2 regions of the Streptomyces sp. Inha503 genome follow, and region 1 is predicted to be linked to the other one. Evidence: riboswitches for the same ligand, from Rfam matches in the RefSeq annotation. Region 1 holds a riboswitch; the other holds the start of a gene.
The links. Region 1 has a riboswitch for glycine ahead of gcvP (aminomethyl-transferring glycine dehydrogenase). Riboswitches for the same ligand answer to the same signal wherever they lie in the genome.
Positions count from the first base shown of each region.

Region 2: linked by a shared signal. The riboswitch ahead of gcvT (glycine cleavage system aminomethyltransferase GcvT) and the one ahead of gcvP (aminomethyl-transferring glycine dehydrogenase) in region 1 are both predicted to bind glycine.

Region 1 is NZ_CP178360.1:1,841,448-1,849,226, forward strand. Features, by position in the region: gene ACJX2R_RS07620 (DUF5999 family protein) at 1-182, shown strand, start outside; gene gcvP (aminomethyl-transferring glycine dehydrogenase) at 275-3,190, opposite strand; glycine riboswitch at 3,382-3,479, opposite strand; gene ACJX2R_RS07630 (PRC-barrel domain-containing protein) at 3,626-3,943, shown strand; gene ACJX2R_RS07635 (DNA polymerase IV) at 3,919-5,475, opposite strand; gene ACJX2R_RS07640 (MerR family transcriptional regulator) at 5,584-6,210, opposite strand; gene ACJX2R_RS07645 (bifunctional nuclease family protein) at 6,378-6,851, opposite strand; gene ACJX2R_RS07650 (MerR family transcriptional regulator) at 6,904-7,659, opposite strand; gene ACJX2R_RS07655 (FHA domain-containing protein) at 7,677-7,779, opposite strand, start outside.
Region 2 is NZ_CP178360.1:8,269,259-8,277,037, forward strand. Features, by position in the region: gene ACJX2R_RS35185 (AAA family ATPase) at 1-377, opposite strand, end outside; gene ACJX2R_RS35190 (L-serine ammonia-lyase) at 708-2,090, opposite strand; gene glyA (serine hydroxymethyltransferase) at 2,323-3,588, opposite strand; gene gcvH (glycine cleavage system protein GcvH) at 3,615-3,995, opposite strand; gene gcvT (glycine cleavage system aminomethyltransferase GcvT) at 4,126-5,253, opposite strand; glycine riboswitch at 5,424-5,534, opposite strand; gene ACJX2R_RS35210 (AAA family ATPase) at 5,704-6,423, shown strand; gene ACJX2R_RS35215 (enhanced serine sensitivity protein SseB) at 6,622-7,428, shown strand; gene ACJX2R_RS35220 (enhanced serine sensitivity protein SseB C-terminal domain-containing protein) at 7,540-7,779, shown strand, end outside.

The sequences.
Region 1 (7,779 bases):
CGTCAGCCGACTCAGCCGACCGGGAGGCCGCCCATCTCGTGGCGCACCACCCGGAGCAGGGATGGAGCCTGCTGTGCAACGGCGTCCTGCTCTTCGAGGACACCGGTGAGCTGCTGCCGGACGGGCGCGTGATCGCACCGTGCCGACCGCTGGGTTCCGAGCACGTCGTCACCGCGGCCTGACCTCCGCCGTCGACGACACGTACATATCAGGGGCCGGCCCGGCGCATCCGCCGAACCGGCCCCACTGACGCATCGCGGGGCTTTAAGACCCCTCAGCCCTCGTAGGACTCCAGCGGCGGGCAGGAGCAGACGAGGTTACGGTCCCCGTAGGCCCCGTCGATCCGCCGCACCGGCGGCCAGTACTTGTCGGCCGCCGAGACCCCGGCGGGGAAGACCGCCTCCTCCCGGGAGTACGGGTGGTCCCACTCCGCGGTCAGCGACGCCGCCGTATGCGGGGCGTTCCGCAGCGGATTGTCCTCCTTGGCCCACTCGCCGGAGCCGACCCTCTCGATCTCGGCCCGGATGGCGATCATCGCCTGGCAGAACCGGTCCAGCTCCGCCAGATCCTCGCTCTCGGTCGGCTCGATCATCAGCGTCCCGGCCACCGGGAACGACATCGTCGGCGCGTGGAAGCCGTAGTCGATCAGGCGCTTGGCCACGTCGTCCACGGTCACGCCGGTGGCCTTCGTCAGCGGACGCAGATCCACGATGCACTCATGCGCCACCAGGCCGCCGGGGCCGGTGTAGAGCACCGGGTAGTGCGGCTCGAGGCGCTTGGCGACGTAGTTGGCGCCGAGCACCGCGACCTGGGTCGCGCGGCGCAGCCCCTCGGCGCCCATCAGCCGGATGTACGCCCACGAGATCGGCAGGATCCCCGCGGAGCCCCACGGCGCGGCCGAGACCGGGCCGACGCCGGTGGCCGGACCGGCGGCGGGCTGAAGCGGGTGGTTGGGGAGGTAGGGCGCCAGATGCTCGCGCACCGCGACCGGGCCGACGCCGGGGCCGCCGCCGCCGTGCGGGATGCAGAAGGTCTTGTGCAGGTTCAGATGCGAGACATCGCCACCGAACCGGCCCGGCTCGGCGAGCCCGACCAGCGCGTTGAGGTTGGCGCCGTCCACGTAGACCTGGCCGCCCGCGTCGTGCACGGTCGCGCAGATCTCGGTGATGTGCGCCTCGAACACCCCGTGGGTGGAGGGGTAGGTGACCATCAGCACGGCCAGCTGGTCGCCGTACTGCTCGATCTTGGCGCGCAGGTCGTCGGTGTCCACCTCGCCGTCCTGGCCGGTCTTGACCACGACGACCTTCATACCGGCCATCACGGCGCTGGCGGCGTTGGTGCCGTGCGCGGAGGACGGGATCAGGCAGACGGTGCGCCGGGTGTCCCCGTTGGCCCGGTGGTAGGCGCGCACCGCCAGCAGCCCGGCGAGCTCCCCCTGGGACCCGGCGTTCGGCTGTAGCGAGACCTTGTCATAGCCGGTGACCTCGGCCAGCCGCTCCTCCAGCTCACGGATCAGGGTCAGATAGCCCTGGGCCTGCTCGGCCGGTGCGAAGGGGTGCAGCGCGCCGAACTCCGGCCAGGTGACCGGCTCCATCTCGGTGGTCGCGTTGAGCTTCATGGTGCAGGAGCCGAGCGGGATCATGCCCCGGTCCAGGGCGTAGTCCCGGTCGGCCAGGCGCCGCAGATAGCGCAGCATCGCGGTCTCGGAGCGGTGCTGGCGGAAGACCGGATGGGTCAGATAGCCGTCCTGGCGCAGCAGGGCCGCGGGCAGCGCGTCCGGCGCCGAGGCGTCCAGCTCCTCGACCCCGGGGATGCCGGAGGCGTCGCCGTTGCCGCCGTCCACCCCGAAGGCGGACCACACGGCGGCGAGCTGCGCGCGGCCGGTGGTCTCGTCGCAGGCGATGCCGACGTGGTCGGCGTCGGTCAGCCGGAGGTTGACCCCGGCCTCGCGGGCCGCGGCCACGACCTCCGCGGCCCGGCCCGGCACCCGCGCGGTGAGGGTGTCGAAGAACGCGCCGTGCACCACCTCGACACCACCGGACCGCAGCCCCTCGGCGAGCACGGAGGCGTAGCGGTGGGTGCGGCGGGCGATCGCCGCGAGCCCGTCCGGGCCGTGGTAGACGGCGTACATCCCGGCCATCACGGCCAGCAGCACCTGTGCGGTGCAGATGTTGCTGGTGGCCTTCTCCCGGCGGATGTGCTGCTCACGGGTCTGCAACGCCAGCCGGTACGCCTTGTCGCCGTCGGCGTCCACCGAGACCCCGACCAGACGGCCGGGGAGGTTGCGGGCGTAGGCGTCGCGCACCGCCATGAAACCGGCGTGCGGTCCGCCGAAGCCCATCGGGACGCCGAACCGCTGGCTGCTGCCCACCGCGATGTCCGCGCCCAGTTCGCCGGGCGAGGTGAGCAGGGTGAGCGCGAGGAGGTCGGCGGCGACGGTGACGACGGCGCCGAGCTCATGGGCCCGCTCGATGACCGGGCGCGGATCGCGCACCACACCGGAGGCGCCCGGGTACTGCAACAGCACGCCGAAGACCCCGCGCTCGGCGATCTCGTCCGGGATGCCCTCGGCCAGGTCGGCGACGACGACCTCGACCCCGGTCGGCTCGGCGCGGGTCCGTATGACCGCGATGGTCTGCGGCAGACAGTCGGCGTCGATCAGGAAGACGCCCTCCTTGACCTTGCCGACGCGCCGCGACAGCGCCATCGCCTCGGCGGCCGCGGTGGCCTCGTCCAGCAGCGAGGAACCGGCCGTGGGCAGCCCGGTCAGATCGGCGACGACGGTCTGGAAGTTCAGCAGCGCCTCGAGCCGGCCCTGGGAGATCTCCGGCTGGTAGGGCGTGTACGCCGTGTACCAGGCGGGGTTCTCCAGCACATTGCGCAGGATCACCGGCGGGGTGTGGGTGCCGTAGTAGCCGAGGCCGATCATCGACGGCAGCACCTGGTTGCGGTCGGCGAGCGCGCGCAGCTCGGCGAGGACCTCCGGCTCGCTGCGGGCCGGCGGCAGGGCGTCCAGCGCCTCGGTGCTCTTGATGACGTCCGGTACGGCGGCCTCGGTGAGCTCGTCCAGCGAGCCGAAGCCGACCTGGGCGAGCATCTTGGCCTGCGCCTCGCCATCCGGGCCGATGTGACGCCGCTCGAACGGAGTACCGGATTCCAAGTCGGAGAGTGCGATGCGATTGGCGGTCATCTGCGGGGGCCTCCTGGTCTGTGACGACCTACGAGGGGCACCGCGGCTCGGGTGCCCGGACGGCCTCCCCCTCTGTCATCTCAACCTGAGAGCTTCACCGGCCCACATACCGCCTGACCGGTTTTCACCGTCGGTGAGGAGGGGTTCCGGAGCTCTGCTCGCCCGTGGCCCACCCTGCTTTCCAGAGTGACCTCACCCGCACGGTACGTGTGCCTGAGAGATTCCGGGGAGGGTTTGCTCCTTCGGCGCCTCCGACAGCGTCGGCGGAGGACTCTCCCGCACGGGGTCAGCAGCCACAGTCAGCGTACCAGCGGTTCTGCCGCGGGGGACGGTCGCGGGCGCTCGAGTGGCCGAGTGCGGCGATGTGGCTTTTTGTAGGTAGCAATGGGCACTTGCCACTTGCTTGTCATCTGTTTGCCACCTGTGGGAGAGAGCGTGCAGACCGATATCGACCCGCGGACCCTGATCGGCCGCAAGGCATTCGACCGCGAGGGCGCCAAGATCGGCACCGTGGACGAGGTCTACCTCGACGACGCGACCGGCGAGCCCGAATGGGCGGCGGTACGCACCGGGCTGTTCAGCCGGGACGTCTTCGTGCCGCTCGAACCGAGCGAGGTCGTCGGCGACACCCTGCGGGTGCCGTACGACCGGTCCCTGATCAAGGACGCCCCGGACTTCGGGGTGGGCCGCCACCTCTCCCCCGAGCAGGAGCTTCAGCTCTACCACCACTACGGCCTGGACGTCACGGGCTGACCCGGGCCCGGTCCTGGGCCGGGCCCACCACCGGGCCCGGGGGCCTGCCCGTCCCGGCCCTCTGCCTCCTCCGGGTCCGCTTCCGCGTCCGCGTCCGGGCGCAGCAGCGGCAGCGGGTCGGCGGGCTGTAGCGCCGGGTCGTCCACGGGGAACGTCCGTACCCTGCCCGGTGGCGACCAAGGCTCCTCGAAGCGCACGGTCACCCGGCCCACCCCGCTTCCCTGCACCCAGCCCGCCCCGTACGCGGCGTGCCGCACATCCGAGCCCGGTAGCCAGCGCCGCGGCTTCTCAGCGTCCCCAGAAGCCTCTCCCGCGCCCTCCCCCAGGGACTCCGGTCTCTCGGGCCCCGGCGGGCGCCCGGCGTCCCCCACGGCCTCATGAGCGGCCTGAGCGGCCTGAGCGGTCTCAGCGGCCTCAGCGGTCTGAGCCGCTTGGGCGACTTGGGCGGCCTGCGCGGCCTGCGCGGCCTGCGCGAAGAGATCCTCCTGCGTGTAGTCCGCCAGACCGCTGACTCCGACCCCCAGCAGCCGCACACCCGCCGTGGTGTCCACCCCGTCGATCAGCCGTGCCGCGGCCTCGCGCACCACCGCCGGGTCGTCGGTCGGCCCGCGCAGGGTCTCCGAACGGGTGAGCGTGGAGAAGTCGTACCGCCGCACCTTGATCACGACCGTCCGCCCCGAGCGGCCCGCCTCGCGCAGCCGCCCCACACAGCGGTCGGCGAGCCGCGCGATCTCCAGCTGCACCCGGGTGCGGTCGGTGAGGTCGACGTCGAAGGTGTCCTCGACCGAGATGGACTTGGCGTCCCGCTCGGCGACGACGGGCCGCTCGTCCCGGCCCTCGGCCATCAGGAACAGCGACGCGCCGTGGGCCCGCCCCAGCTGCCGCACCAGCTCCGCCTCGCCCGCCTCCCGCGTCTCGGCCACGGTGTGGATCCCGGCCCGGCGCAGCGTCTCCGCCGTGGCGGGGCCGACGCCCGGGAGCGTCCGCACCGACATCGGTCCGAGCAGATCGCGCTCCGTCCCGGGCTCGATGACCACCAGACCGTCCGGCTTGGCCTGCTCCGAACCGATCTTGGCGAGCATCTTGGATCCGGCGAGCCCCACCGATCCGGTCAGCCCGGTGACCGCCTTGATGTCGGCCCGCAGCCGCTCCGCCACCGCGCGCGCCGCCTCCACGGTGGGCTCGGTGCCACCCGCCTCCAGATCGACGAACGCCTCGTCCAGGCTCAGCGGCTCCACCAGGGGTGACAGCGTGTGCAGCAGTGCCATGACCGCGTCGCTCACCTTGCGGTAGAGGGCGAAGCGGGGGATGAGGAACGCCGCGTTCGGACACAGGCGGCGGGCCTGGGCCATCGCCATGGCGGAGTGCACCCCGAACACCCGGGCCTCATAGGAGGCCGTGGCCACCACGCCACGCGGCCCCAGACCCCCTACGATCACCGGCTTTCCGCGCAGGCTGGGCTTGGCCGCCTGCTCCGCCGAGGCGTAGAAGGCATCCATGTCCAGATGGAGAATCGTCGGCGCACCCCTCACACCTCCGATGCTGCCGCACACCACTGACAATGGGGCGGCACAACGGCCGGGGGCGGGCGCGGGGGCGACACTCGGTTCACCACCGGGGCGCCGGGCGGTGGGGCGGCGCTAACCCGCCCGGTTGCGGCGCGCCGCGAGCTCGTCCGTCGGGTTGGGCCGGACCAGCGTCTCGCCGGTGTCCACCCGCTCGCCGTGCAGCTGGGACAGCGCGCTCTCCACATCCCGCCAGACGACGCCCACGGCGATCCCGAAGACGCCCTGGCCGCCCTGGAGGAGCTCCACGACCTCATCGGGCGAGGTGCACTCGTAGACGGTCGCGCCGTCGCTCATGAGCGTCATCTGGGCCAGGTCGTCGAGTTCCCGGGCGCGCAGGTGCGTCACCGCCGCCCGGATGTTCTGGAGCGACACACCGGTGTCCAGCAGCCGCTTCACGATCTTGAGGACGACCACGTCCCGGAAGCTGTAGAGCCGCTGGCTGCCCGAGCCGTACGCCGGCCGGACGCTCGGCTCCACCAGCCCGGTACGGGCCCAGTAGTCCAGCTGGCGGTAGGTGATGCCCGCGGCCGCACACGCGGTGGGCCCGCGGTAACCGATCCGCTCCGTCCCCCCCGCGGCGGGCTCACGCGGCGGTGCGGCCTGTGCCGCGACCCGAGCCTTCAATGCCGGATCGGCCGATGCGCTCCCCTGGAGCGCATACGGACCTCCGGCCGCCGTGCCGTCGCCGGTGCTTCTCACGCCGACCTCCGTCCTCGACCTGCCATCTTGAAGGTAGGCAGTCACCCGGGGTGCGTCAACGATCGCCACACTCGGCACGCCGAGTGATAATCACCCTAAGAGTGGTTTCCCGTGTCCCTCGTCCGGGAAAGGCTACTCGAATGCGCGAGCGAGGACCGGCATACGGTTCACTGGCTGCTGGTTCCGAAGTCCTCGGGCGAGATCTGGTCGAGGAACTCGCGGAACTTCTCCACCTCGTCCTCCTGCTCGTCCGGGATCGCGATACCGGCGTCGTCCAGCACGCCGTCGCTGCCGTAGATCGGCGTTCCGGTGCGCAGCGCGAGCGCTATGGCGTCGGACGGCCGGGCGCTGACCTCCACGCCGCTGGCGAAGACCAGCTCCGCGTAGAAGACCCCCTCGCGCAGATCCGTGATCCGGACCTCCGTGAGCTGCTGGCCGACCGCTTCGAGTACGTCTTTGAAAAGGTCATGGGTCAGCGGGCGTGCCGGAGCCATGCCCTGCTGAGCGAAGGCGATCGCGGTCGCCTCACCTGGTCCGATCCAGATGGGGAGGTAGCGGTCGCCTCCCACTTCACGCAGGAGCACGATCGGTTGGTTGGAGGGCATTTCCACCCGGACACCCACGACGTCGAGCTCGTTCACACAGCAACCCTAGGACGTGCCCGGCCGGTTTGGATAGTCGGGGCCCGGTCGGTCACCGCTCCTGGACCCGCAGAGCCGACCGCACCAGGGCCGCGTGCAGCCGTACGGAGAGCGTGGCGAGCTCCCGCACACTGGCCTCCGCATGCGCTCTGGTCTGCGGATTCCTATGCGACCGCAGCGGCGCGACCACCTGCTCGACCATTCCGGCCTCGCGCTCGGCGGAGGCTTTCATGATTCGCAGATGACGTGGTTCCAGGCCGAAACGACCGAGTTCGGCGATGAGCCGGGCGACGGTCACCGCCTCGATGTCGTACCCGCCGCCTTCCGCGGTCGGCGCGAGCAGCCCGTACGACTCCCATTCGGCCAGCTCCGCCTCGCTGACCTCGGCCGTTGCCAGCAGCTCGGCACGGCCGACCCGGGCGGCCGTGGGGCCGTCCGAGACCGCGCCGGGGCCGCCGTCGAGCGGTCCGGGCCGCTGCGCTCCCTGCGAAACGGCAGGAAGCTGCAACGGTTCGCCCCGCTCCAGGGCGTCCAGATGCTCCCGGATGACCTTGAGCGGCAGGTAGTGGTCACGCTGCATCCGGAGGATATGGCCGAGCCGTTCCACGTCCTGCTGGCTGAATTTGCGGTAGCCGGACGGCGTCCGCCGCGGCTCCACCAGCCCCTCCGACTCCAAGAAGCGGATCTTGGAGATGGTGACCTCGGGGAACTCGTCCCGCAACAGATTCAGCACGGTGCCGATGCTCATCGACCGACCGCCCGTGGGGGCGGTGCCGATATCGGCACCGCCCGACGGTGTCTGAAGCATGGACCTCCCCTGACGGGTCAGATGCCGACGCCCCGCTGGCTCGGGTAGAAGACCAGCCGGTACTTACCGATCTGCACCTCGTCCCCACTGGTCAGGACCACCGGCGCGTCGATCTGCTCC
Region 2 (7,779 bases), 6.4 Mb from region 1:
CGAGTGTCGCTGAGCTCGAAGCCGTAGGTCCATCGGACGCCGTCCTCCAGGACGAAATCCGCCTCGTAGAAGGTGTTCTCGTCGGCCATGGCCGGGTCGAGGGCGAAACGCTCGCGGGGGACGGGCTCGTGTGGTGCCCAGCCCGTGTAGGACCTGAGGACCGCCTCGCGCATCTTCTTGAGCGCGCTGATGACGTTCGATTTCCCCGAGGCGTTGGCTCCGAAGACGCCGAGCAGCGGATAGACGTCGATGGTCTTGCCGTCGGACAGCTTCACCGTGCGGGCCGCGAGTGCGTCCTCGCCCTGCGGGACGACGAAGGACAGCTCCTGCTCGTCGCGCAGGGACAGCGCGTTCGCCACGCGGAATCTCAGCAGCATGCCACCCTCCTCGTCGACACAGCGTAACGGTGATGCGGTGGCGCGGAGTGATCATCTCGTAATCCCAGGCAGGATGGTGACCAAGGAAATCACCTTGTCGCGGCCATGATCAAGCTGTGTTCGCCCTTCGCTGTGTACGGCGTGGCCCGCTGGCTGGTGCCGTCACCTGACCCGGTTTTATCCGTGGACCGCGCCGCTCAGCGCCCATCCAGCCGCGCGTCTCCGAGCTGGGCGGTCGGCACGGCCCGGCTGAGCAAGCCCAGTCAGGCCGGGGAGACGCCGCTGCCGTATCGCCGGGACTTCAGGCAATCCCACTGGCCGTTCCCCTCGTCAGCACTCGATGACGTTCACCGCGAGCCCGCCCCGCGCCGTCTCCTTGTACTTGACCTTCATATCCGCGCCCGTCTGCTTCATCGTCTTGATGACCTTGTCGAGCGAGACATGGTGGCGGCCGTCGCCGCGCAGGGCCATCCTCGCGGCGGTGACCGCCTTGACCGAGGCCATGCCGTTGCGCTCGATGCAGGGGATCTGGACCAGCCCGCCGATCGGGTCGCAGGTGAGGCCGAGGTTGTGTTCCATGCCGATCTCGGCGGCGTTCTCCACCTGTTCCGGGGAGCCGCCGAGAACCTCGGCGAGGCCGCCGGCGGCCATGGAGCAGGCGGAGCCGACCTCGCCCTGGCAGCCGACCTCGGCGCCGGAGATCGAGGCGTTCTCCTTGAAGAGCATGCCGATGGCGCCCGCGGCGAGGAGGAAGCGGATGACGCCCTCCTCGTCGGCGCCCGGGACGAAGCGGGTGTAGTAGTGCAGGACGGCGGGGATGATGCCCGCCGCGCCGTTGGTGGGGGCGGTGACCACGCGGCCGCCCGCCGCGTTCTCCTCGTTGACCGCCATGGCGTAGAGGGTGATCCACTCCATGGCACGGGCGCCCGGGTCGCCCTCGGAGCGCAGGGCGCGGGCGGCGGTGGCGGCGCGGCGGCGGACCTTGAGGCCGCCGGGCAGGATGCCCTCCTGAGACATGCCGCGGGCCACGCACGCCTCCATGACCTGCCAGATCTCCAGCAGCCCGGCCCGGATCTCCGGCTCCGTGCGCCACGCCTTCTCGTTCTCCAGCATCAGGGCCGAGATGGACAGGCCCGTCTCCTGGGAGCGCCGCAGCAGCTCGTCGCCGGTGCGGAAGGGGTGGGTGAGGACGGTGTCGTCGAGCTTGATGCGGTCCTCGCCGACCGCGTCCTCGTCCACCACGAAGCCGCCGCCGACCGAGTAGTACGTCTTCTCCAGCAGCGGATGGCCCTCGGCGTCGTACGCGCACAGCGTCATGCCGTTGGCGTGGTACGGCAGTGAGCGGCGGCGGTGCAGGATCAGCTGGGCCGAGTCGTCGAAGTCGATCTCGTGGCCGGGGCCGATCTCGGCGCCGAGCAGCCGCAGCCGCTTGGTGGTGCGGATGCGCTCCACCTCGCCGTCGGCCGTCTCGACGTCGACGGTGCGTGGGGAGTTGCCCTCCAGGCCCAGCAGCACGGCCTTCGGGGTGCCGTGGCCATGACCGGTGGCGCCCAGCGAGCCGAAGAGCTCGGCGCGGACGGACGCGGTGTGGGCCAGCAGACCCTCGTTCTTCAGCCGGCGGACGAACATCCGCGCGGCCCGCATCGGGCCGACGGTGTGCGAACTGGACGGGCCGATGCCGATCGAGAAGAGGTCGAATACGGAAATGGCCACCGGGTGACTCCTTCGTCTGCACGCCGGGGGAAGCGTGTGCCCGCCGGGGAAGCGCGCGGGCCGTGCGTGGGGTGGTGCGGGTCGGTGCGGGGTCGGTGCGGGGTCGGTGCGGGTGGTGTGTGGGGTGGTGCGGGTCGATGCGGGTGGTGCGTGCGGGTGGTGCGGTGGGGGCGCGCCTGGGCGGGCGCGCCCCCGGGTCCGCGTTACTCCGGGTTGCTCGGGTCGCTCCGGCTCACTTGGACAGATGCGCGTACAGCGGGTGCTTGTCGGCCAGGGCGCTGACCCGGGCCTTCAGCGCCTCCGCGTCGTACGACGGCTTCAGCGTCTCCGCGATCACGTCGGCGACCTCGCGGAAGTCCTCCGCGGTGAAGCCGCGCGTGGCCAGCGCCGGGGTGCCGATCCGCAGGCCCGAGGTGACCATCGGGGGCCGCGGGTCGTTCGGGATCGCGTTGCGGTTGACCGTGATGCCGACCTCGTGCAGCCGGTCCTCGGCCTGCCGCCCGTCCAGCTCGGAGTCGCGCAGATCGACCAGGACCAGATGGACATCGGTGCCGCCGGAGAGGACGGCGACGCCCACCTCCCGCACATCGTCCTGGGACAGGCGCTCGGCTAGGATCCTGGCGCCCTCCAGCGTGCGCTCCTGGCGCTCCTTGAACGCCGGGCTCGCCGCGACCTTGAAGGACACCGCCTTCGCCGCGATCACATGCTCCAGCGGACCGCCCTGCTGGCCCGGGAAGACCGCCGAGTTGATCTTCTTGGCCAGGTCGGCGGTGGAGAGAATCACGCCACCGCGCGGACCGCCCAGGGTCTTGTGCGTGGTGGTGGTCACCACATGGGCGTGCGGTACGGGCGAGGGGTGCAGCCCGGCCGCCACCAGACCCGCGAAGTGGGCCATGTCGACCATCAGGTACGCGCCGACCTCGTCCGCGATCCGGCGGAAGGCGGCGAAGTCCAGCTGGCGCGGGTACGCCGACCAGCCCGCGATCACCAGCTTGGGGCGGTGCTCCTTGGCCAGCCGCTCGACCTCGTCCATGTCGACCAGACCGGTCTCGGCGTCCACGTGGTAGGGCACCACGTTGTAGAGCTTGCCGGAGAAGTTGATCTTCATGCCGTGGGTCAGATGGCCGCCGTGCGCCAGGTTCAGCCCCAGGATGGTGTCGCCGGGGGAGAGCAGGGCGAACATCGCGGCCGCGTTGGCCTGGGCGCCCGAGTGCGGCTGGACGTTGGCGGCCTCGGCGCCGAAGAGCTCCTTGACCCGGTCGATGGCGATCTGCTCGACCACGTCGACGTGCTCACAGCCGCCGTAGTAGCGGCGGCCGGGGTAGCCCTCGGCGTACTTGTTGGTCAGGACCGAGCCCTGGGCCTCCATGACCGCCGACGGAGCGAAGTTCTCCGAGGCGATCATCTCCAGGGTGGACTGCTGGCGGTGGAGTTCGGCGTCGACAGCAGCGGCGACGTCCGGGTCGAGCTCGTGCAGGGAGCTGTTGAGAAGCGACATCGAGGGTCCCGATCGAATAAGGAGGGTCAGTTTTCGGCGAAGGCGGTGTACTCGTCGGCGGAGAGCAGGTCCTCCGGCTCGCTCGTCACCCTCACCTTGAACAGCCAGCCGCCCTCGAAGGGGGCGGAGTTCACCAGCGCCGGATCGTTCACCACGTCCTCGTTGATCTCGGTGACCTCACCGGAGACCGGCGAGTACAGATCGCTGACCGACTTGGTGGACTCCAGCTCACCGCAGGTGTCACCGGCGGAGACCGTGGAGCCGACGTCCGGGAGCTGGACATAGACGACGTCGCCGAGCGCGTTGGCCGCGAATTCGGTGATGCCGATCGTCGACACGCCGTCCTCGCCGGCGGCCGACAGCCACTCGTGCTCCTTGCTGTACCGCAGCTGCTGGGGGTTGCTCATGGTCCGATTCTCCTGGATACGGGGGAGTGCTTGGGAAACGGGTCTTAGCTGGTGGGATGCGGCGCTGAGGGATACGGCGCCGGGGGGACGCGATGGGCCGGGCCCACTCGGCGCCCGCGCTTGCGGAAGCTCAGCGCTCGCGCTTGTAGAAGGGGAGAGCCACGACCTCGTACGGCTCCCGAGTGCCCCGGATGTCCACGAAGACCCCCTCGGTGCCGGGCTTCGCGTACTCCACGTCCACGTACGCCATCGCGATCGGCCTGCCCAGCGTCGGCGAGGGCGCGCCCGAGGTGACCTGGCCGATCGATGAGCCGTCGGCGGCCACCACGGCGTATCCGGCGCGCGGCACCCGGCGGCCTGAAGCGATCAGGCCGACCAGGGTGCGCGGGGTGACGGTGTCCGCCTGGCGGGACGCGGCCTCCAGGGCCTCGCGGCCGACGAAGCCGCCCGGCTTGTCGAACTTCACCACGCGGCCGAGCCCCGCGTCGAAGGGGGTGGTGTCGGTGGTCAGCTCATGCCCGTACAGCGGCATGCCCGCCTCGAGGCGCAGGGTGTCCCGGCAGGAGAGCCCGCAGGGCACCAGGCCCACCGGGGCCCCCGCCTCGGTCAGCGCCTCCCACACCCGCTCGGCGTCGTCCGGCGCCAGGAACAGCTCGAAGCCGTCCTCACCCGTGTAGCCGGTGCGGGCGATCAGGGCGGGGGCGCCCGCGACGGTGCCCGGCAGCCCGGCGTAGTACTTCAGCCCGTCCAGGTCGGCGTCGGTCAGGCGCTTCAGGATCCCCGCGGACTCGGGCCCCTGGACGGCGAGCAGCGCGTAGGCGTCGCGGTCGTCCCTTACGGTCGCCTCGAAACCGCCGGCCCGCTCGGTCAGCGCGTCCAGCACCACCTGGGCGTTGGCGGCGTTGGCCACGACCAGGAACTCCTCGTCCCCGAGGCGGTAGACGATCAGGTCGTCCAGGATGCCGCCCTCGGCGTCGCAGATCATGGTGTAGCGGGCGCGGCCCACGGCGAGCGCGGACAGCCGGCCGACCAGCGCGTGGTCCAGGGCGTCCCCGGCCCGCGGACCGATGAGAGAGATCTCACCCATGTGGGAGAGGTCGAAGAGCCCGGCGCGGGTGCGTACCGCGGTGTGCTCGTCGCGCTCGCTGCCGTAGCGCAGCGGCATGTCCCAGCCGGCGAAGTCGGTCATGGTGGCGCCGAGCGCGCGGTGCCGCGCGTCCAGCGCGGTACGGCGTGGGGAAGGCGGGGCGTCGGTCACGATTCAGGCTCCAGAGGTCGGGGTCGCGCGACGGCGAGGACGGACGACAAGGACGCGTGCGTCCTCCCCATCTGTCATCGGAACCTGAGAGGTTCGCCGTGACGCCCGTAAGGGGCCCGGTTTGCACCTTGGGTGGAGCCGCGCCCGCGCGGCCCGCTTTTCAGATCTGCCTCGTCCGCGCGGTATCGGGGCCTGAGAGATTCAAGGGAGGACTTGCTCCTTCGGCGCCCTGGACACCCGGCACGGATGCCGATGACCAAGGACTCTCCCGCGCGGATTCAAGCGGCCGGTATGGAGTTGCGCGGACATCATCGCATGTATGGCCGAGAAGGGAAGCCCCGATCCGACCGGGCTCCGGCCGCCCGGCCAGGGGCAGCCTTGCCCGACATTACCTTTTCTTGACACTCTGCGGGTACGAGCAGCGTTGACCGACCTGGGAGGACGATCACGGTGCATGGGCAGGGAACGTACGCGACAACACAGAGGCTCCTGCCGGCGCGGCGTGGGCGCACCCCCTCCGGGTCGACGGCCCGCCCCGGCCGAAGAAGCGCGGTGCACGGGAGAAGCGCGGTGCACGATCTGCGCGCCGGGGCGGAGGGTGGTGACGGCGCGGGCCCGCGTGAGCTGCGGTTTCCGGCAGGGGACGTGCTGGTCGCCTCCGGGCTGCCGGGCAGCGGCAAGAGCACCCTGATCAACCGGACGGTGCCGCTCCTGGACGAGACGGGCGCGGTCGTGATCAGGGTGGACTCGCAGAACACCCGGGAGGCGTGGGAGCGCCGGCTGCCCGGCTGGCTGCCGTACGCGCTCTACCGCCCACTGGTCCGGTACGCCCACTACGCGGGGCTGCGCCGGGCGCTGCGCTCGGGCGTGAGCGTCGTGGTGCACGACTGCGGCGCGCTGCCGTGGGTCCGCCGCTGGCTGGCCCGGGACGTGCGGCGCCGGGGCCGGGGTCTCCACATGGTGCTGCTGGACGTGGGCGCCACGGAGGCGCTGGAGGGCCAGGCCGCCCGTGGCCGCGGGGTCTCCGCCTACGCCTTCGGGCGGCATCTGCGCGCGATGCGGCGGCTGATCACCGGGATGGAGGAGGGGCGGCCGCCGCGGGGGTGCGCGTCGGCGGTGCTGCTGGACCGGCGAGGCGCGAGCGCGCTGCGCTGCATCTCCTTCGAGTGATCACGTCTCTCCCTTGAGCGGTCGATGAGCGGTCGATGAGTGGCCGAAAATCGACCATCGGCATCACACAGCGTGATGAGGGCGGGTCCGGGCGAGGTGGGGAAGTGCTGTGGAGATCGCCGCCGACCCCTCCGGCCCCGGGCCGCCCAGCGGTTAGGGTGCTTCGGGCAGGTCGGACGAGATGGCGGTTGGACGAAGATGAGCTTCCCGGAGCAGTACGGAGTGGCCCCGGCGCACGGAGGATTCCCGGACGGCGGATATGCCGCGCATCCGGCGTTTCCCGGCAATGAGCTCGAAGAGGTGATGGCCGCCTCCGTCGACGTCCCCGGCGCCGGAGCGCGCATCGTCGAGACGCTCTCCCGCAGCCACCTCTGGATTCCGCTGCCCAACGGCGGGGGCCCTGGCAGCCCGAGCCTCGATCTGCCCACGATGGAGATCGACGGCGGCGCGTATGTCCCGGTGTTCAGCTCCGAGCAGCAGTTCCTCCAGCTCGTCGGCTCCCATATGTCCTTCACCGTCGCCCCGGCCGTGGAGTTCGCCCGCGGGCTGCCGCCCCAGCTCGGCATCGCGGTGAACCCCGGTGGCGCGGTGGTCGTACCGCTGCCTCCGCCCGCCGTCCGGGAGTTGTGCCGCGCCGGGCGTACCGAGCTCGACGGCCCGGCCAACGGTGGCCGGGTGCGGCTCTTCGAACCGGACTGGCAGGACGAGCCGGTGGACTTCCTGGCCGCCGCCGGGATCGAGTTCGCCAAGGGCACCGGGGTGCGGACCGCCCGGCGCGCCCTGGCCAGCGTCGAGGGCGACGAGCCCGCGCTCTTCGTCGGTGTGCAGCTCGACGAGCCCAGTCCCGAGGGGCAGGCGCGCGCGGTGGAGGCGCTGGGCCGCGCCCTCGGTTCGGTGCCGGTGCCGTGGAAGGTTCAGCTGGTGCTGCTGGACGTGGCGCAGGGCGATCCGGTGGCCGACTGGATGCTGGGACGGGTGCGGCCGTTCTACGACCGTGACCTCTGACTCACCCCTGGGTCCGCTGCCGCGGCCCGTAAGCTGGTTTGATGACCAGGAGGGGTGCGAGCACGCTCCCCGGTGAGGTGTGGGCAAGGCGATGAGAAGGGGCGGACCCAGGTGAGCGCGGGCGCGGATTGGGGGGCGGCGGCCGGCCAGGTTGAGCGAGCGTTGCAGCAGGTCGCTCCCGGCCGGTACGACGCCTACGAGGCGCTGTTGCACGCCATCGGCGAGGGCCAGGTCTGGATGTTGCTGTGGCACGGCGCGCCCGGTTCGCCCGACGCCCAGTACGGGAACATGGACGTGGACGGCCTCGGTTACGCCCCGTGTGTGACCTCCGCGCAGGAACTGGCCGCCAGT